DNA from 2 places in the Kribbella sp. NPDC005582 genome. Region 1 is predicted to be linked to the other one. Evidence: riboswitches for the same ligand, from Rfam matches in the RefSeq annotation. Region 1 holds a riboswitch; the other holds the start of a gene.

Region 1 (7,776 bases):
CTGCGCGGAGTGGGCAGTGAGGTCGAGATCGAGAACTTCGGTCTACTGCGAGGCTTCATCGGCCGTGGACTCGGCGGACACCTGTTGACGGTCGGACTGCGACAGGCGTGGACGCTGGACGAGCGCCACGCGGACGTCGCCCCGATCACTCGCGTCTGGGTGAACACGAACACGCTGGACGGCCCGGCCGCGCTGGAGAACTACAAGGCGCGCGGACTGACGCCGTACAAGACGGTGGAGGAAGAGCGGCCGGATGCCGACGGTACGCCGCCCGGTCCGTGGCCGGGCTGGGACGGACCGCCCGGCGTGGTGCGCGAGGTACCGGCGGGCTGACGGCGCTACGCTCGCCAACGGAGTGATACCAATCCAGGTGGAGGTATACCGATGGCGGCGAAGTTCGAGCTCTACAAGGACAAGTCCGGCGAGTTCCGGTTCCGGCTGAAGGCCGGCAACGGCGAGGTGATCGCGACCAGCAGCGAGAGCTACGAGACCAAGGCCGGCGCACTGAACGGCATCGAGTCGATCAAGAAGAACGCGGCCGGCGCGAACCTCGACGACCAGACCGACTGAATCGTCAAGAAAACAAGGGGGTTCCCGCACCGGGAACCCCCTTGGCAGTTTCTACAGACCGACCTCGTGGACGACCTCGCGGACCTCGACTCCGAGGCCCTCGATGCTCGCGTCCGGGATCATCGCGGCGAGCTCCTGGGCGCGCTCCAGCGAAGCGACGTCGATCAGGTAGTACCCGGCCAGGAACTCCTTGGCCTCCAGGAACGGCCCGTCCGTCACCGCCGGAACGCCGTCGCGCACCTTCACGACCGAGGTCTTGGCCGGCTCGGCCAGCGCGACCGTGCTGTGGAACTCGCCGGTCTCCTGGATCGTCGCCATGAACTTCTCGTGCCCGGAGAAAATGGCCTGCTGCTCGGCCTCGGTCAGCGCGGACAGGACGTCGGGGTTGATGTTCAGGACCACTAGGTACTTCACGGGAGTCTCCTTCGACTGCGGGCCCCGGAGGGGCCCTCTCGGTGATCAGTACGGAGCCGACCGCGCCACCTTGACATCGCGATAGCGTCACCTCATGACCGATCTGAGTCTCACAGACGTGCAGGCCGCCGCGGGCCGGATCGCGGGCGTTGCGCACCGTACGCCGGTGCTGACGTCGCGGACGCTGGACGAGCTGGTCGGGGCGCAGGTGTTCCTGAAGGCGGAGAACTTCCAGCGGATCGGTGCGTTCAAGTTCCGTGGCGCGTACAACGCGGTCAGCCGGCTCTCGGCCGACCAGCTCGCCCGGGGCGTCGTGGCATTCTCCTCTGGGAACCACGCCCAGGCAGTGGCGCTGGCCGCGCGACTCGCGGGCACCACCGCGACCATGCTGATGCCGGCCGACGCACCGCCGACCAAGGTCGCGGCAGCCCGCGGGTACGGCGCCGAGATCGTCAGCTACGACCGCTACACGCAGGACCGGGCCGCACTGGCGACGGAACTGGCTACGGACCGCGGGATGACGCTGATCCCGCCGTACGACCACTATGACGTGATGGCCGGGCAGGGGACGGTTGCACTGGAACTGATCGAAGAGGTCGGCCGGCTGGACGCACTGCTGGTCCCGGTCGGCGGTGGCGGACTGATGGCCGGCTGCGCGACCGCGGCCACCGCACTGTCGCCGGGGATCCGGATGATCGGCGTCGAACCGGCCGCGGGCGACGACCACGCCCGGTCCCTGGCGGCCGGCGAGCGGGTGACGATCGACGTACCGCGGACGATCGCCGACGGCCAGGCGATCTCGACGCCGGGTGAGCTGACGTTCGCGATCAACCAGCGGCTGGCGGAGGCCTTCGAACTGGTCAGCGACGACGAGATCCGGGCCGCGATGACGTTCGCGTTCGAGCGACTGAAGATCGTGCTCGAGCCCAGCGGCGCCAGCGCACTGGCCGCGCTGCTGGCCGGACGGATCCCGGAGCTGCCCGAGCGCGTCGGGGTGGTGCTGAGCGGCGGGAACGTCGGCTTGGAGCGCTTCCTGGAGCTGCTCGGAACTAGCTGAATCCGCAAGGAACTGAGGCGGACCTGAGTACGCACTGTGCCCGTTGTCACAGACAGCAACCATGAAGTGTGACCCAGCTCACATCGAAGCCCCCATTTGGCGTCTCCGGCACGCTCAGAAGCGCTCAGGACACCAGATGTTCACCCTGACTCCTTGATCCGTCAGAGAGCCTCTCAGGGCCTTTCGGGAGGGTCTCTGCCGATTTGAGGGTTTGCGTCGTGATCATTCTGTTATACAGTCGTCGGCGGTTCGGTAAACAACACGAACCGCACAGGTGTCACGCCGAGCTCTGCCAGGCACCTGCGCTCCCCTCGAACAACCAATGGCAGAGGTGGGGGACCCAGGAGATTGGGTCTCGACTGTGAGTGGTCGAGTCCCTGGGGTGAAGTCCGCGGGAGCGGACCGGGCAAGATTTCCCAGCCCGAACCCGACAGCTAACTCCGTAGGCGTCGGGAGACAACCATGCCCGTCACTGCCCGACGGACGCCGCTTTCGCGCGCCGTCAGCCATACCGAGTCCGCCGCCAACCGGACTCTCCCGAAGCACCGCAAGCCGACCCGCTCCGCAGCTCCGCGGGCCGCGGCCGCCGTACTGTCCGTGGGGCTCGCCGTCAGCGGTGGCGCCCTGGTGACCATCGCCGCCGCCCCGACCACCGCGTCGGCCAAGGCACTGACCGCGGCTCAGGTCCGCGGCCACCAGCCGATCAAGAGCCGCCCGCTGCTGCGCAAGGGTGACTCCGGCCCGACCGTGAAGTTCGTCCAGCGCGCACTGCGGCTGGGCCCGGACGGCTACTACGGCAACACCACCGTGGCCGCCCTGAAGAAGTTCCAGCTCTCCTGGGGCATCAAGGTCAGCGGCACCACCGACCACGCGACCTGGGGTCGCCTCACCTGGGCTGCCAAGCACAAGGTGCTCTACGGCAACAAGGGCGGCGTCAAGGCCGACATGTTCCGGGCCAAGGTGCTCAAGGAGGCCGCGAAGCTCAAGGGCAAGCCGTACCGCTACGGCGGCACGACGCCCCGTGGCTTCGACTGCTCCGGCTACACCGGCTACGTGTACAAGCAGGCCGGCAAGAAGATGCCGCGCACCTCGCGCCAGCAGTACGCCGCGACGAAGCACATCACCCGCAAGGCCGCGAAGCCGGGCGACCTGATCTTCTTCAAGAACGGCGGCGGCAGCGTGTACCACGTCGGCATCTACGCCGGCGGCAACCTGCTCTGGCACTCCTCGAAGCCGGGGACGCCGATCGCCAAGGGCAAGATCTGGACCAAGAGCGTGGCCTTCGGCCGCGTCTGACCTGACTGGCAGGTCCTCCCCCGTCGGCGTGCCCACCCCCCACGGGCACGCTGACCCTGAGACCGGCCGCGGGATCGTCGACCCCCACCCCTCCGACGATCCCCCGGCCGGTTTCTCTCTTTTCAGTCGTCGGTGAGCAGGCCCGCCTCGTACGCGATGATCGCGGCCTGGACCCGGTTGGTGGCGGCCAGCTTCACCAGCAGCCGGGAGACGTGCGCTTTCACGGTCGCTTCGCTCATGAACAGCTTCTTGCCGATATCGGCGTTCGGCAGTCCGCTGCCGAGCTCGACCAGCACCTCGCGCTCCCGCTCGGTGAGCTTGCTGACGCGTTCCTGCCCGACCCGGCGCCGATCGGCGCGTGAGTCCTTGGCGTAGTGGCCGATCAGCCGCCGCGTCACCGCCGGCGACAGCATCGCGTCTCCGGCCGCGACGACCTTGATTGCCTGCACCAGCTCTCGCGGCGGGGTGTCCTTCAGCAGGAACCCGCTCGCCCCGGCCTGCAGCGCCCGGAACACGTAGTCGTCCAGATCGAACGTCGTCAGTACGACGACCTTCGGCGGATCGGGCAACGCCTGTACGGCGCGGGTCGCGGCCAGCCCGTCCAGCCGCGGCATCCGGATGTCCATCAGTACGACGTCGGGCCGGTGCTTGGTGACCATCGCGGCGGCGTCCGCGCCGTCGTCCGCCTCGGCCACCACTTCGAGCTCACCGTCGGACTCCAGGATCATCCGCAGGCCGGCCCGGACCAGCGCCTCGTCGTCCACGATCAGCAGCCGTGTCATCGCTCCCCTTCATCTGCACCTACCGGTGCCACAGTCTCGCTCTCCCGACCGGTCGACCACGGGAGCCAACCCTCGACTCGCCAGCCACCGGAGGGCGTTGGACCGGTCGAGAGTCGGCCGCCGACCAGGACGACACGCTCGCGCAGCCCGACCAAGCCGGCTCCGGCGCCTGGTAGCAGCGAATCAGCCGCCACCGGCCGGACATTCGTCACCCGCACCGTCACGCCCTCTCCCCGACCGCCGGCCACCAGCACCTCCGTCGAGGCACCGCGCGCATGCTTGTGCACATTGGTCAACGACTCCTGAACGATCCGGTAGACCGTCCGCCCGATCGACTGCGGTACGTCGGCCGCCAGCGTGATCTCGCTGGTCACGGCCACCCCGGCGGCGCGCGAATCGGCGACCAGCCGCTCCAGGTCGACCGCCTGGGGCACCGGCGCCAGGTCGGCTCCGTCGACGCTGGTGTCGGAGCGCAGGACGCCAAGGACTTCGCGCAGATCCTCCATCGCCTGCCGAGCCGTCTCCCGGATCAGCCGGGCCGAGCCCTCGACCTTCTCCGGGCCGACTGCCGGGTTCACCTCGAGCCCGCCCGCGTGCAACGCGATCAGCGAGACCTTGTGCGCGAGGACGTCGTGCATCTCCTGGGCGATCCGGGCCCGCTCTCCGAGCCGGGCCTGTTCGGCCCGCAGTTCGCGCTCGGCCTCGGCCCGCTCGGCCCGGTCCTGCCACGAGGCGACGAGATCGCGGCGGGCGCCCACGAACGCTCCGATCGCGACCCACGTCCCGATCAGGAACGGTCCGGTGAACACCGACACCCAGAACGCTTCGCCGGTGAGCCCGCTGTTCGCGACCAGAGCGACGTACCCGAGGAAGGTCAGGATCGCCAGGATCAGGTCGCGGCGCCGGATCGCGAGTGTCAGCAAGGCGAGGCCGAGCGGCACGAAGATGCCGCCGACCAGCATCGCAACGATCCCGATCAACGTGACCGTGACCGGGAAGCGGCGGCGCCAGAGCAGCGCTACGGACGAGACGATGCCGGCGGTGAGGACGGCCCAGCCCTTGAGGTGCCAGCCCGAGTCGCCGGTGCTCGCCTGCGCGACGACAGTCAGCAGGCCGAAGAACACGTACAGGAAGTCGCGGATGCGCGGGGCATGCGTGCGCCACCAGGCGTACCACCGGCGCAGACGTCGCATTCACCCAGCGTAGTGGCGGGGTCTGCCGCGCACCCTCCCCCATGAGGTTAGGTTCGGGCGGCCTGATCGCAGACTTTCGTAGGGGGTGGTCGCAGCCGGTAGCCCGATGTGCCGGAGGGGGTCCCGGCGGTTGACTCATTGTCATGATCACCGTCGAGAACCTGACCAAGCGCTACGGCAGCACCACGGCTGTCCAGGATGTGTCCTTCACCGTCCAGCCCGGGAGCATCACCGGCTTCCTCGGCCCGAACGGCGCCGGCAAGTCCACCACGCTGCGGATGCTGACCGGGCTCACCCCGCCGTCGTCCGGTACGGCGACCATCACCGGCAAGCGGTACGTCGAGCTGCCGAACCCGGGTCGGGTCGTCGGGGTCATGCTGGACGCCGCCGCGCAGCACGCCGGCCGCACCGGCCGCGAGACGCTGGCGCTGAACGCGAGCCTGCTCGGGGTCCCGAAGGGCCGCGCGGACGAGATGCTCGAGGCCGTCGGCCTTGCGCACGCCGCGAAGCGCCGCGTCGGTCAGTACTCACTCGGCATGCGGCAGCGGCTCGGGATCGCGAACGCACTGCTCGGGGATCCCGAAGTACTGATTCTCGACGAGCCGGCCAACGGCATGGACCCCGAGGGCATCCGCTGGATGCGCGGACTGCTCCAGGACTTCGCCGCCCGCGGCGGCACCGTGATCCTGTCCAGCCACCTGCTCGGTGAGGTCCAGGCGACCGTCGACCGGCTGGTGGTCATCGGCGGCGGCCGGATCGTCGCCAACGGTTCGCTCGACGAACTGCTCGCCGGGAGCGGCACGCTGGTCCGCGGCCTGGACCCGGTCGGCCTGAACCAGGCGCTGACCGCGGCCGGCCTCAGCCTCGAGCCGCTGCACGACGGTGCCCTGCGGGTCGACGCCACCGCCGAGCAGGTCGGGCGCGCCGCCGCGGCCGCCGGCCAGGTCCTGCTCGAACTCCGCCAGAGCGACGGCGCCGGTCTGGAAGAGCTGTTCTTCCAGCTCACCGCCACGCCCGCGGCCGCCTGATCACCCCGACCTTTTCCTGGAGACGAACACCATGACCACTCTGACCGAAGCCGCGCCGGCCACCCCGGCCAAGCACAAGGCCGCAGCCGGTACGGCGCTGCCGCCCGCGCGCGGCCAGTCGTTCCTGAAGCTCGTCACGATCGAGCTCCGCAAGTCCGTGAACACCCGCAGCGGACGGGTCCTGATCGCCGCGATCCTGCTGATCGCGCTGGCCGCGATGACGTGGCAGATCACCCACCTGCCGAAGGGAACGGTCGGCTTCGACGGGTTCCTCGGCGCCGGATCGACCGGCGCGATGCTGATCCTCCCGGTCATTGGCGTGATGGCGATGACGTCGGAGTGGACTCAGCGGACCGCGCTGACCACCTTCACGCTGTCGCCGCGCCGGGTGCGGGTCCAGCTCGCGAAGTTCGTCTCGGCGGTCGTGCTGAGCGCCGTCGTGATGACCGGGGTCGTCGTACTGGCTCTCGGCGGTACGGCGCTCACCGGCGCGATCACCGATCACGCCACGACGTACGCCGGCTTCGGCAGCCAGCTCAGCGGCGCCTACCTGACGATGGCCCTGAACGTGGTGATGGGCGCCGCCTTCGGCGCGGTGATCGCCCAGACCGCGGTCGCGATCCTGGTCTACTTCATCGCCCCGACCGCCTGGTCGCTGGCCGGCCCGGCGCTGTTCAAGGACAACGCGAACTGGCTGGACGTCTTCGCCGCCTTCGGCCGGATCGCGGAGCGCGATCTGAACGGGATGCTGCCCGAGACGCTGACCGCGATCGGCGTTTGGGTGGTCCTGCCGACCATCGTCGGACTGTGGCTTAGCTCACGCCGCGAGGTCAAGTAACACCCACCGGACGCGGCGGGGTGGGGCGGTCTGAGGGGGCCGGCCCACCCTGCCGGCACGGTGATCGGACCTCTCCGGCGTCCGCCCAGGGGGCCGGTGCGTGTGTCGATCCCCAGCTCCGGGTATCCTTGAACCACGATTACTGACGACTGATCCGTGGGCGCCACGCAGCGTACCCGGTTGACTTGTGCGAGGGGGTCGACGCTATGGGGCGCGGCCGTGCAAAGGCCAAGCAGACGAAGGTCGCACGCGACCTGAAGTACCGCACCTGGGACACCGACTTGGACCAGCTCAAGCGTGAGCTGGCCGGCGGAGAACAGAGCGGGACCGTTTCTGCGAACGGTGACAACGACGGCGACGACAGCGACGCCGACGACTACCATCCCCGTCGGTAAACATCAGCCCGGCTGAGCTGCTCAGCGCCCCCGGTGGGGACTGAGCAGTTCTCCGTGTGTCCGACGTAGTTCCACCACACCAGCACCATGCGGTGATGTTGTGCTGCCAAAGCCGGCGGGCTGAAGCAGCACACCGCACCACCTGGCGCTACCGCTCGGTGGACGTGTGCGCAAAAGGACCCCCGCGCCCGGCTCTGGTCGGA
Region 2 (7,776 bases), on a different contig from region 1:
CCCTCCGACGTCGTCATCATGATGTCCAGGGCCATGTTGACGCCCGCCGCCGCGTTGAGGTCGTCGATCCAGATGCCGATCGAGAAGGTCGAGCGCCGGCGAAGTGACGGGATCGCCGCTACGTCCTTTGCGCCCATGCCGTGGAACGGGCTGACGCTGATTCCCAGCACCCCCGCGGGCCGGCGTCGGGCCTGGACCATTCCGGACACCAGGTTGCGGTCGTACAGCCCGACCGTCAGCAGGAAACAGTGCTTGCCGTACTTCTCGCTCAGCTCCTGGGAGTAGACCAGCCCGGCCGGCGCCGGCATCAGCACGGGCTTGCTGCGAGACCACACCCGCTCCATGCACTGGGCGAAGTTCCGCTGCTCGGATGCGGTTGCCCCTAGCCCAATGATCAGGTCGTCGAGCCGGGTCGGCCGACTTTTTCCGGTCAGCCAGTCCTGGATCGTCGACTTCTTGACCGAGCTGACCTCAGCCATCTTCCGCAGCGATGTCCGGTTGGCCCGCTGCCCCAAGGCGCGGACGGCCTGGACCAGGTCCTCGGGTGTCTCGGCTTGCTGCAGGAGCATGCTGATCGTCGGCGCGTAGACCTGGATCTCTTGCTGGTCGCCCTGACCCGAGCCGGTCCGAGACGGCCGCACGTCTGCGGCAGCGTTCGGGGCATCCGTGGGTTCGCCGGGTCTGTCGAGGGACTTGCGGTACCGCTTGTCGGCCTGCTTGGCCTCGTGCCAGATGACCTCCCACATCTCCAGGTTGGGTGCGCCGCACGCCTTCACGAACTCCAGCATCAGGCGCTTCGACGGGAGTGTCTTGCCTCTGGTCGCGCGCGACAACGCGCTCGGCGAGTAGTGCGTCATCTCGGCGAGCTGCTCGAGGCTGAGATCCGCGGACTCGCGGACTGCCCGCATCGCCTCCGCCACTTGACGGAGGTGAAGCGGACAGTCGTCGAGCGAGATCTCGGGACGGCCCACCGGCCTTTACCGGATGGTGCGGAGCCGGACCGGCACCAAGCCGGCCGTCATCTGCGCGCCGGCCACCGCACCGGCGAAGGCGATCGCCGTGGCGTAGCCGACGGCGGTCTCCAGCGGCAGGCCGTGCAGGAGCAGTACGAGAGCACCGGCGAGTGCGCCCAGGTAGCCGGCGCAGCGCAGCCAGACCACCAGGATCAGCAGCCGCGGCGGGAGCTTGCGCCAGTCGTCACGCGGGTCGGGTAAGGCCGGGGGGAGGGAGGTGCGAGACATCCGCGTAGTCCGTTCTGTGAGGTGTGCTCGGCCCCGGGACGGCGGGACGCGTATGCCTGGGTTTCGGGCGAAAAAGTGCTTCAGTGCGGCACCCCGTGGTTCCTGCCACGGGCTGTCTGGAGCAGCTCTCAATCTAGTGAAGGCGACAGCTTCCCGACCACTATTTGGGGGAGATTTGTAGTTGCCGAACCACCACATGTAGTTGTCCGCATCTCTCGGACCGGAGTCCGAACAAGGCCGTCCGATCGGATTCAAAAACGACAACTACGCACCAGGTTGTTGCAAGAACTCCGGTGTTCAGGGCTCTGACCTGCGGAAATACAACCCGGACACTTTCCGGCTGTCCGGACCTGTCCACCTATACGTACAGGTCACCGAGCGCGATCCAAGATCTACACACGCCCGCTGTCGGGTCCTACCTGTCAGCCAGCGAATCCACGAGTTGTGCTCTGCCTGGGTGCACTCGGGACACACCCGGGCCTCCTGTTCCTGCAGGGGGCCCGGTCGCATGTCTGCACAGCAGATCAGCTGTCGAAGTAGGTCTGCTCCTTGGCGGTCGCCATGAAGGGGTTGTCCCAGTGGCTGCGTGCGCCCAGGCCTTTGTTGGTCACGACGAGATGCGGTGTGCCGGCGAAGATGGCCAGGACCATCGCGGCGTCGGAGTCGCGCTCGATGACTTCGCGCTTCTGCTTGTTGCGGATGCGCATGACGCGGCGCTGGCCAATCAGTGTCCGGCCGACTTCGGCGGTGTAGGTGTAGCCGTCGTGGTCGTACACGATGCGGGCGATGCGCTGCCCGGCCGGCGCCGGGCTCACGCGGGCGAAGCGGGCCAGTTCGGCGTACCGCTCCTCGTCGGACGATTGCTCCCAGCCGGGAATCGGAGGGACGAAGAAGTTGGTCAACAGGGTCTCCAAGGTCTTGGCGTGGGGGTTGTGGGCCGGGTCTATAGGGAGTCGATGTCGTCCTGCGACCAGCCCTCGTCGTCGAGCTCGTCTTGCCACTCCTCCTGGTCGGGGAGTGACCAGCCGAGCAGGGGCTCCTTGAAGCCGGCCTTCGGCATGACGAACTCGAGCTCCTGGCGAAGCTCGCGGACCAGGTTGAGCCGATCGGCCGGCGGGATGTTCTCGGTGCGGAGCCTGGTCGCGAACGGCTCGACGGTGGCCGCGGCGGCTGCCCACCGCGGGGCCGCCCGCGCCGCCTGCTTGATGATCGTCTCCTGGAAGAACTTTTGGATGCTGGGCAGCGATTCCTCCGTGACCAGCGTCAGGTCCGACAAGGCGAGTTCGGTCCGCAGCTCCTCGAACAGCTTTGGGGTCATTTTGTGCGGGAGCGTGGCGAACTGCCGGCGGTTGGTGGTCACGAGGAAGCCGAGGTCTTTGGCCATCCAGGCGAGCCAGGGGTGCGCGGTCCGGCAGACGAAGATCGGGACCATCGGCTGGGTCGGGTGCTTCATCTGGAGTACGGCGGCCTTGCCCAGTAGCTGGTACACCTCTTTGTGGATCGGGTAGAACCACTGGCGGCGGTTCTTCATCTCGATCGGAAGCGCGAAGGGACGCCGGGGCAGACCTTCGTCGTCGATCGAGTGGAGCCAGGCACCAGAGTCCAGCGCGCCGTACAGCTTGACCCCCATGGTGGTGCGGACCTCACCGAAGCCCTTCTCCATGGGGATCACGTGCGGGCCGGCGATCGACAGTGAGTGCCGCAGTACCCGTTCGCCGGCCTCACCGGTCGTGGTCGACAGGTTGAAGAACCGGGCGTACAGCATGCCCTTGCGCGAGATCGCCTTGTTGATCTCGGTACGGCGGAGCCTGCGGTCGGCCGGGACCAGCAGTTTCACCGCCCGGCTGCCTCTGGTGGTGTGGGTGACCTCGTCGAGGGCGTGCAAGTTCCGTAGACCTTGAACGGCCTCGGTGATGATGTGGGAGTGCAGCCGATCCTTCTGGCCGTCGTACACCACCCCGTGCTCGCACAAGCGCGCTTCGAGTTCGGCGTGGGCGACCGCCAGCTGGTCGTCGACCAGGTCCAGGACGGCTTGCCGGGCGAGCTGGAGCCACTCGTTCTTGCTCCGGGCCTGCCCGGCGCCGTGGCCGGAGACGTCGCGGGGGGTCATTTTTTCGGTTTGCTCCCCCCGCGTAGGCCGTATGTAGAGGTTTCTTTGGGCGGGTAGTCGAGCAGGGATGGACCCGCGTCGTCTACACCCGGGCGGGGTGTGCAGACTGGCGCTGGGCCCCGAGGACGGTTTCGGCGTCCTCGGGGCCCAGCTGGGCTACGTCAGTGGAGAGCGGTCAGTCCTCCCGGCGGACACCCTTGAACGGCTTGCCGTCGGCCTTGCCGTCCATGAACCGCCCGGTGCTGGTGTCGCGCTTGACCCACCCGCCGCTCGGGGTGCGGGTCTGCGACCGTCCGGTGACGGCGCCCTGGCGGTGGTTGTTTCCGGTGTTCTTGGCCATGGTTGTGGCCCTTCCTGATGCTGTCCGGATTCCCGTTGAATCCGGCTCGAACACCCTTGGTCTATATGCAGAAACCGCGATTACCCCCCATCCCGGTTCGAACTTTTTTGGCGGATCTGCGCGGCCCGGGCGACTACCGCCGCGGCCCGCGTAGTCGACACGGTCTCCCGGGCAGCTCGTGCTGCCGGAGTACCGAACGACGACCTCTCGACCTTCTTGCTGAACGAATCGCTCATGCTCCCCTTTCCCTCCGCAGCCGATCGCGGTGGTTCGCTACCACCCGCTCGACCGTTTTCGGTGTGACCCCGAGTCGTTCGGCGATCTTCACGTGGGTGATGCCCATGCTGATCATGGTGAAGATCTGTCGATCCCGCGGCTTCATGCCCTTCAGGAGCGCTCCGGTGTACTGCTGCTGGACCACGAGTTCTTCCGGGCCGGGGTCGTGCCGTTGAAGAAACTCCCGAGGCTCCTCCACCGGTAACGCTTCGATCCGGTCGGCGTCGTGGCGACGCCAGGACTGGTACACGTTGGCGAACTGGATCAGGCACTGCCCGATGAAGTACGTCCGCAGGGACGCACCCCGGCGGTAGTCCCAGCGGCCAGGTACCAGAACGTAGTCGCGGAACGTGACCAGCGCCCGGCCGACCGTCTCCATGACCAGGTCCTCGACGAGGCCGGCGTCGTCGAACGCGTTGGCCGGCGCTGCCGGCAGACCGCCGTGGCCACGCTGCCGGCAGTAGTGAAAGATCGTCCGCTTCCGGATCCACGACGTCAGCACCGCGACGGCGTACTTCACCATCTCGCTCTGGAAGTAGTCGTAGTCCGGGCCTTCGAAGTTCCGCCAGCCGAGCTCGAGGACCAACGCGTAGTCGGCCTGCAGCCGATCGACGTGGTCGGCGTTCCTGAACGCTGATGCCGCCTTGGCCCATTGAGGGACGAGACCGGCACCTACCTCCGGTTGTAACGGTGCGACGGCCACTGGCTGCTTCGCCAGCGCATCCGCCTCACCGGATTCCATGACCTGCCTCTTTCGTCGGGAGAGACCACGACTCCGTCGGGGTCACCCCCTCGTATATGCACTTGTCCCGATTACCCCCCAACTGCCGGGCAACTTTTTTTCTGGGCCCTTCGGCGACCGGCGGCGGGCACGGCGTACCGGTGGGCGTGGGCGTGCTGAGACACGGTGGACGTGGCACCGGCCAGGTCGGAGCGGCGTTGGCCGCGGGCATGGTTTCGGGTACGCCGAAGCGCCCCATGAGCCCGTTCTTGGGCATGGCGGATCCTCAAACGCCTACGGAGTTAGCTGTCGGGTTCGGGCTGGGAAATCTCGCCCGGTCCACTCCCGCGGACTTCACCCCAGGGACCCGACCACTCACAGTCGGACCCCAACCTCCTGGGTCCCCCATCGCTGCCATGTGTGTTTCGAGGGGAGCAGTCGGACCCGGCAGCGCTCGGCGTAGCCCGCATGCGGCCCGTCCTAATCGGCGGGCCACCCATCAGGGTAGATGCCATGCCGGACACGTCAGAAACCCTTTATCTCCGGGGCGTGTCGCAGCGAGTGATTGCTCAAAACCCTGCAGAAACAGGCGTTTTCGAACGTCGAGAGAGCCGTCGGGTTCCAAACTTAAAGAACGGTCCAACCGGATTACGGTCAGGGCCGATCAGCTCGGCCGGAGTCGGACCTCAGCTGACGCGGCGGCCGACCTGCAGCTGCGCCGTGAGCTGACCGCCGTCCGAGCGCCGTACGACGGCCATGTACAGGTCGCCGCCGATCGAGGTGGGCTGGCCGGTCACCTCGTACCGCTCGCCGTCGACGGCGCTGGGCGCCGGCCTTGTTCGGTACGGCGTCCTCGCTCACCCGGTCCCCCGTCGTCCCCAGCCCAGCGCAGCACCCACCCGTCACACGGTGTCAGCGCCCACCGGCGCCCGCCAAAAGGCGCAAGTTAGCCCGGCTAGACGTATAGCTTGCTCGGTCTCGGACCGGCGAAGAGCTGCTTGTTGTACCAGAGCGCGCAGGTACTGATGCCGCCGGAATCGGGCTGTGGATAACCCGGCCGGCGGGTCCTGGCTGGTGCATCTTGTAGGTAGAGGGCTCGGTGGCGAGGCCACGTCGACGTACCCGTCAGGTGCCGCTGCAGACGGCTACGGGGACCACGTCGACCGCAGGCCACCCCCGGCCCTCCCCACTCACCGGTGTGACGGCAGCGGTGTCTCGTGGGCGGTCGTACGGCGTACTTCCGTACGGCCGGCGTCTCGTCGACTAGCTGCGGTGAGGCCCGGCGGATCCGGGCATGGCAAAGGCCCGCCAGGTCACGAGGCGCCGGCCGTTACGCGGTGCCGTCTGCGGACAGCGTCAAGAAGTCGTGCGCGGGACGGGATCGAATTGATCACCCCACATGGGAACATGTGTTCGATTCTGTGGCAGCATGGAGGCATGGTCGGAAGGTTCAACGTGCGCGGCGGCCCCGGTGAGACGTCTTGGGAGGTCTGGGACAACTCCGTGAACGGGCAGCGCGGATCTGGGCTCACCGAAGCGGCGGCGTACGAGCTCGCCGCGGACCTCGAGTTGCAGTACGACGCCTACGGGCAGCGCTCCCCCGCGCACGTCCGGAAGATGGATTCGCCCGTGCCAGTCGAGGTGCAGACCTGGACGGGAGCCGGGTCGCTCGAGGCGTGGCTGTATGACCCGAAGGCCGGCCAGTGGTTCGGCCGGGTCCGCAACGGCGTCCGGATCGAGTGGATCCCCGCGTCCGAGCTGCGTCAGGCGGGCCGGGTCTGATGGCCGCCGGGAACCGTGGCCCGGTCATCCGGCTGCAGGGCGGGGTGCAGGACCGGTGGGAGTACTACGAGCAGGACTTCCTCGACTGCATCCTCGCCGCCCAGCGGATGGGCCGTACGACGACGGACGGTCCCGGCTGGCCGCTGGGCTACGAGCGGCCGATCAGCGGCCTGATCTGGACCTGGGCCGGCGGCCGCAACTGCCACCCGATCGCCGACGTCGACCCCGAACTGCTCGAGCCGTACGGCGACGCGGTCCTGGCTAACGCCAGCTAGATCCCCGGCGGAATCACTCTGCGGGCCGGTCAGTCGGTCGGAAGGACCGGGAGGTCGGCGGGGGTGAGGTCGGCCCGGATCCGGACGAACCGCATCGCATGCCTGATCTGGCCGGCCTGGGTGGCGGCGTCGGCCGACACCTCAGCGACCACGACCGGGTCGACTTTGGTCAGGGGTTTCTTGGAGTCGCGGCCTCCCCAGCGCTGCGATGAGATCTCGTCCGGCCACGGGTGGCCTTGCTTGGCCGGCGACAAGACCGCCGCGAGCTCGCGCGACTGCGCCGGGCTCAATGGCACGGTGCGGCCGACCACGACCAGGTCGTCACCGCGGTACAGACCGGCCACCACGACCTCCGGGCGCGCGATCGGCCCGATCACGCCGCCAACCACGATCTCTCTGGTCTCGCGGTGCTTCACCTTCAGCCAGCCGCCCGACCGGCCACCGGTGTAGCGGGTGGCCGCGCCTTTCACGACCAGGCCCTCGATGCCCATCGCGGCCGGGAGCACGTCGAACCACTCGCGGGCTTCCTCGAGGTCGTCGGTGACTGGGGTCAGCTGCAGCGGCGGCACGAAGGCCTCCGCGAGACCTTCCAGCCGCCGGCGGCGGACCGTCCAGCGCTGGGTCCGCAGGTCGACACCGCCGATCGCGAGCAGATCGAACGCGACGTACGACGCCGGCGTCGACGCGATCAGCGGCCCAGCCTTGGCCGGCGACGTCACGAGGCGGCGCTGGAGCGCGTCGAACGACAACCGGCCGTCGACCAGGATCACCAGCTCGCCGTCCAGTACGGCGCCATCCGGGATCTGCCGTACGGCGGCCGTCGTGATGTCGGGGAACCGGTCGGTCAGGTCGTTGCGCTGCCGCGACCACAACCGCGCGGCACCGTTTTGACGAACGATGCTGAGGCGATAGCCGTCGTACTTGGGCTCATATCTACTGGAGCCGGGCAGCGCGTTCGGGCCTGGGATCTGCTCGACCGACTTGGCCAGCTCAACGTCGACCGGCCCGGCCAGGTCCGGCGGGATCCGCAC

What was found. Region 1 has a riboswitch for cyclic di-AMP ahead of ABZS29_RS28445 (NlpC/P60 family protein). Riboswitches for the same ligand answer to the same signal wherever they lie in the genome.
Region 2: it holds a riboswitch for cyclic di-AMP, as region 1 does, so the genes downstream of both, ABZS29_RS38475 (hypothetical protein) here and ABZS29_RS28445 (NlpC/P60 family protein) in region 1, are expected to answer to the same signal.

What each region holds. Positions count from the first base shown of each region.
Region 1 covers NZ_JBEXCU010000005.1:428,253-436,028, reverse strand. The annotation lists gene ABZS29_RS28465 (GNAT family N-acetyltransferase) at 1-333, shown strand, start outside; gene ABZS29_RS28460 (YegP family protein) at 385-570, shown strand; gene ABZS29_RS28455 (YciI family protein) at 622-984, opposite strand; gene ABZS29_RS28450 (pyridoxal-phosphate dependent enzyme) at 1,079-2,041, shown strand; cyclic di-AMP (ydaO/yuaA leader) riboswitch at 2,312-2,504, shown strand; gene ABZS29_RS28445 (NlpC/P60 family protein) at 2,504-3,337, shown strand; gene ABZS29_RS28440 (response regulator transcription factor) at 3,460-4,119, opposite strand; gene ABZS29_RS28435 (histidine kinase) at 4,116-5,312, opposite strand; gene ABZS29_RS28430 (ABC transporter ATP-binding protein) at 5,456-6,340, shown strand; gene ABZS29_RS28425 (ABC transporter permease) at 6,372-7,178, shown strand; gene ABZS29_RS28420 (DUF3073 domain-containing protein) at 7,385-7,573, shown strand.
Region 2 covers NZ_JBEXCU010000012.1:9,109-16,884, reverse strand. The annotation lists gene ABZS29_RS38500 (helix-turn-helix transcriptional regulator) at 1-920, opposite strand, end outside; gene ABZS29_RS38495 (hypothetical protein) at 978-1,241, opposite strand; gene ABZS29_RS38490 (hypothetical protein) at 1,766-2,155, opposite strand; gene ABZS29_RS38485 (hypothetical protein) at 2,185-3,351, opposite strand; gene ABZS29_RS38480 (hypothetical protein) at 3,527-3,691, opposite strand; gene ABZS29_RS38475 (hypothetical protein) at 3,924-4,709, opposite strand; cyclic di-AMP (ydaO/yuaA leader) riboswitch at 4,965-5,129, opposite strand; gene ABZS29_RS38470 (hypothetical protein) at 6,126-6,470, shown strand; gene ABZS29_RS38465 (hypothetical protein) at 6,470-6,745, shown strand; gene ABZS29_RS38460 (ATP-dependent DNA ligase) at 6,775-7,776, opposite strand, start outside.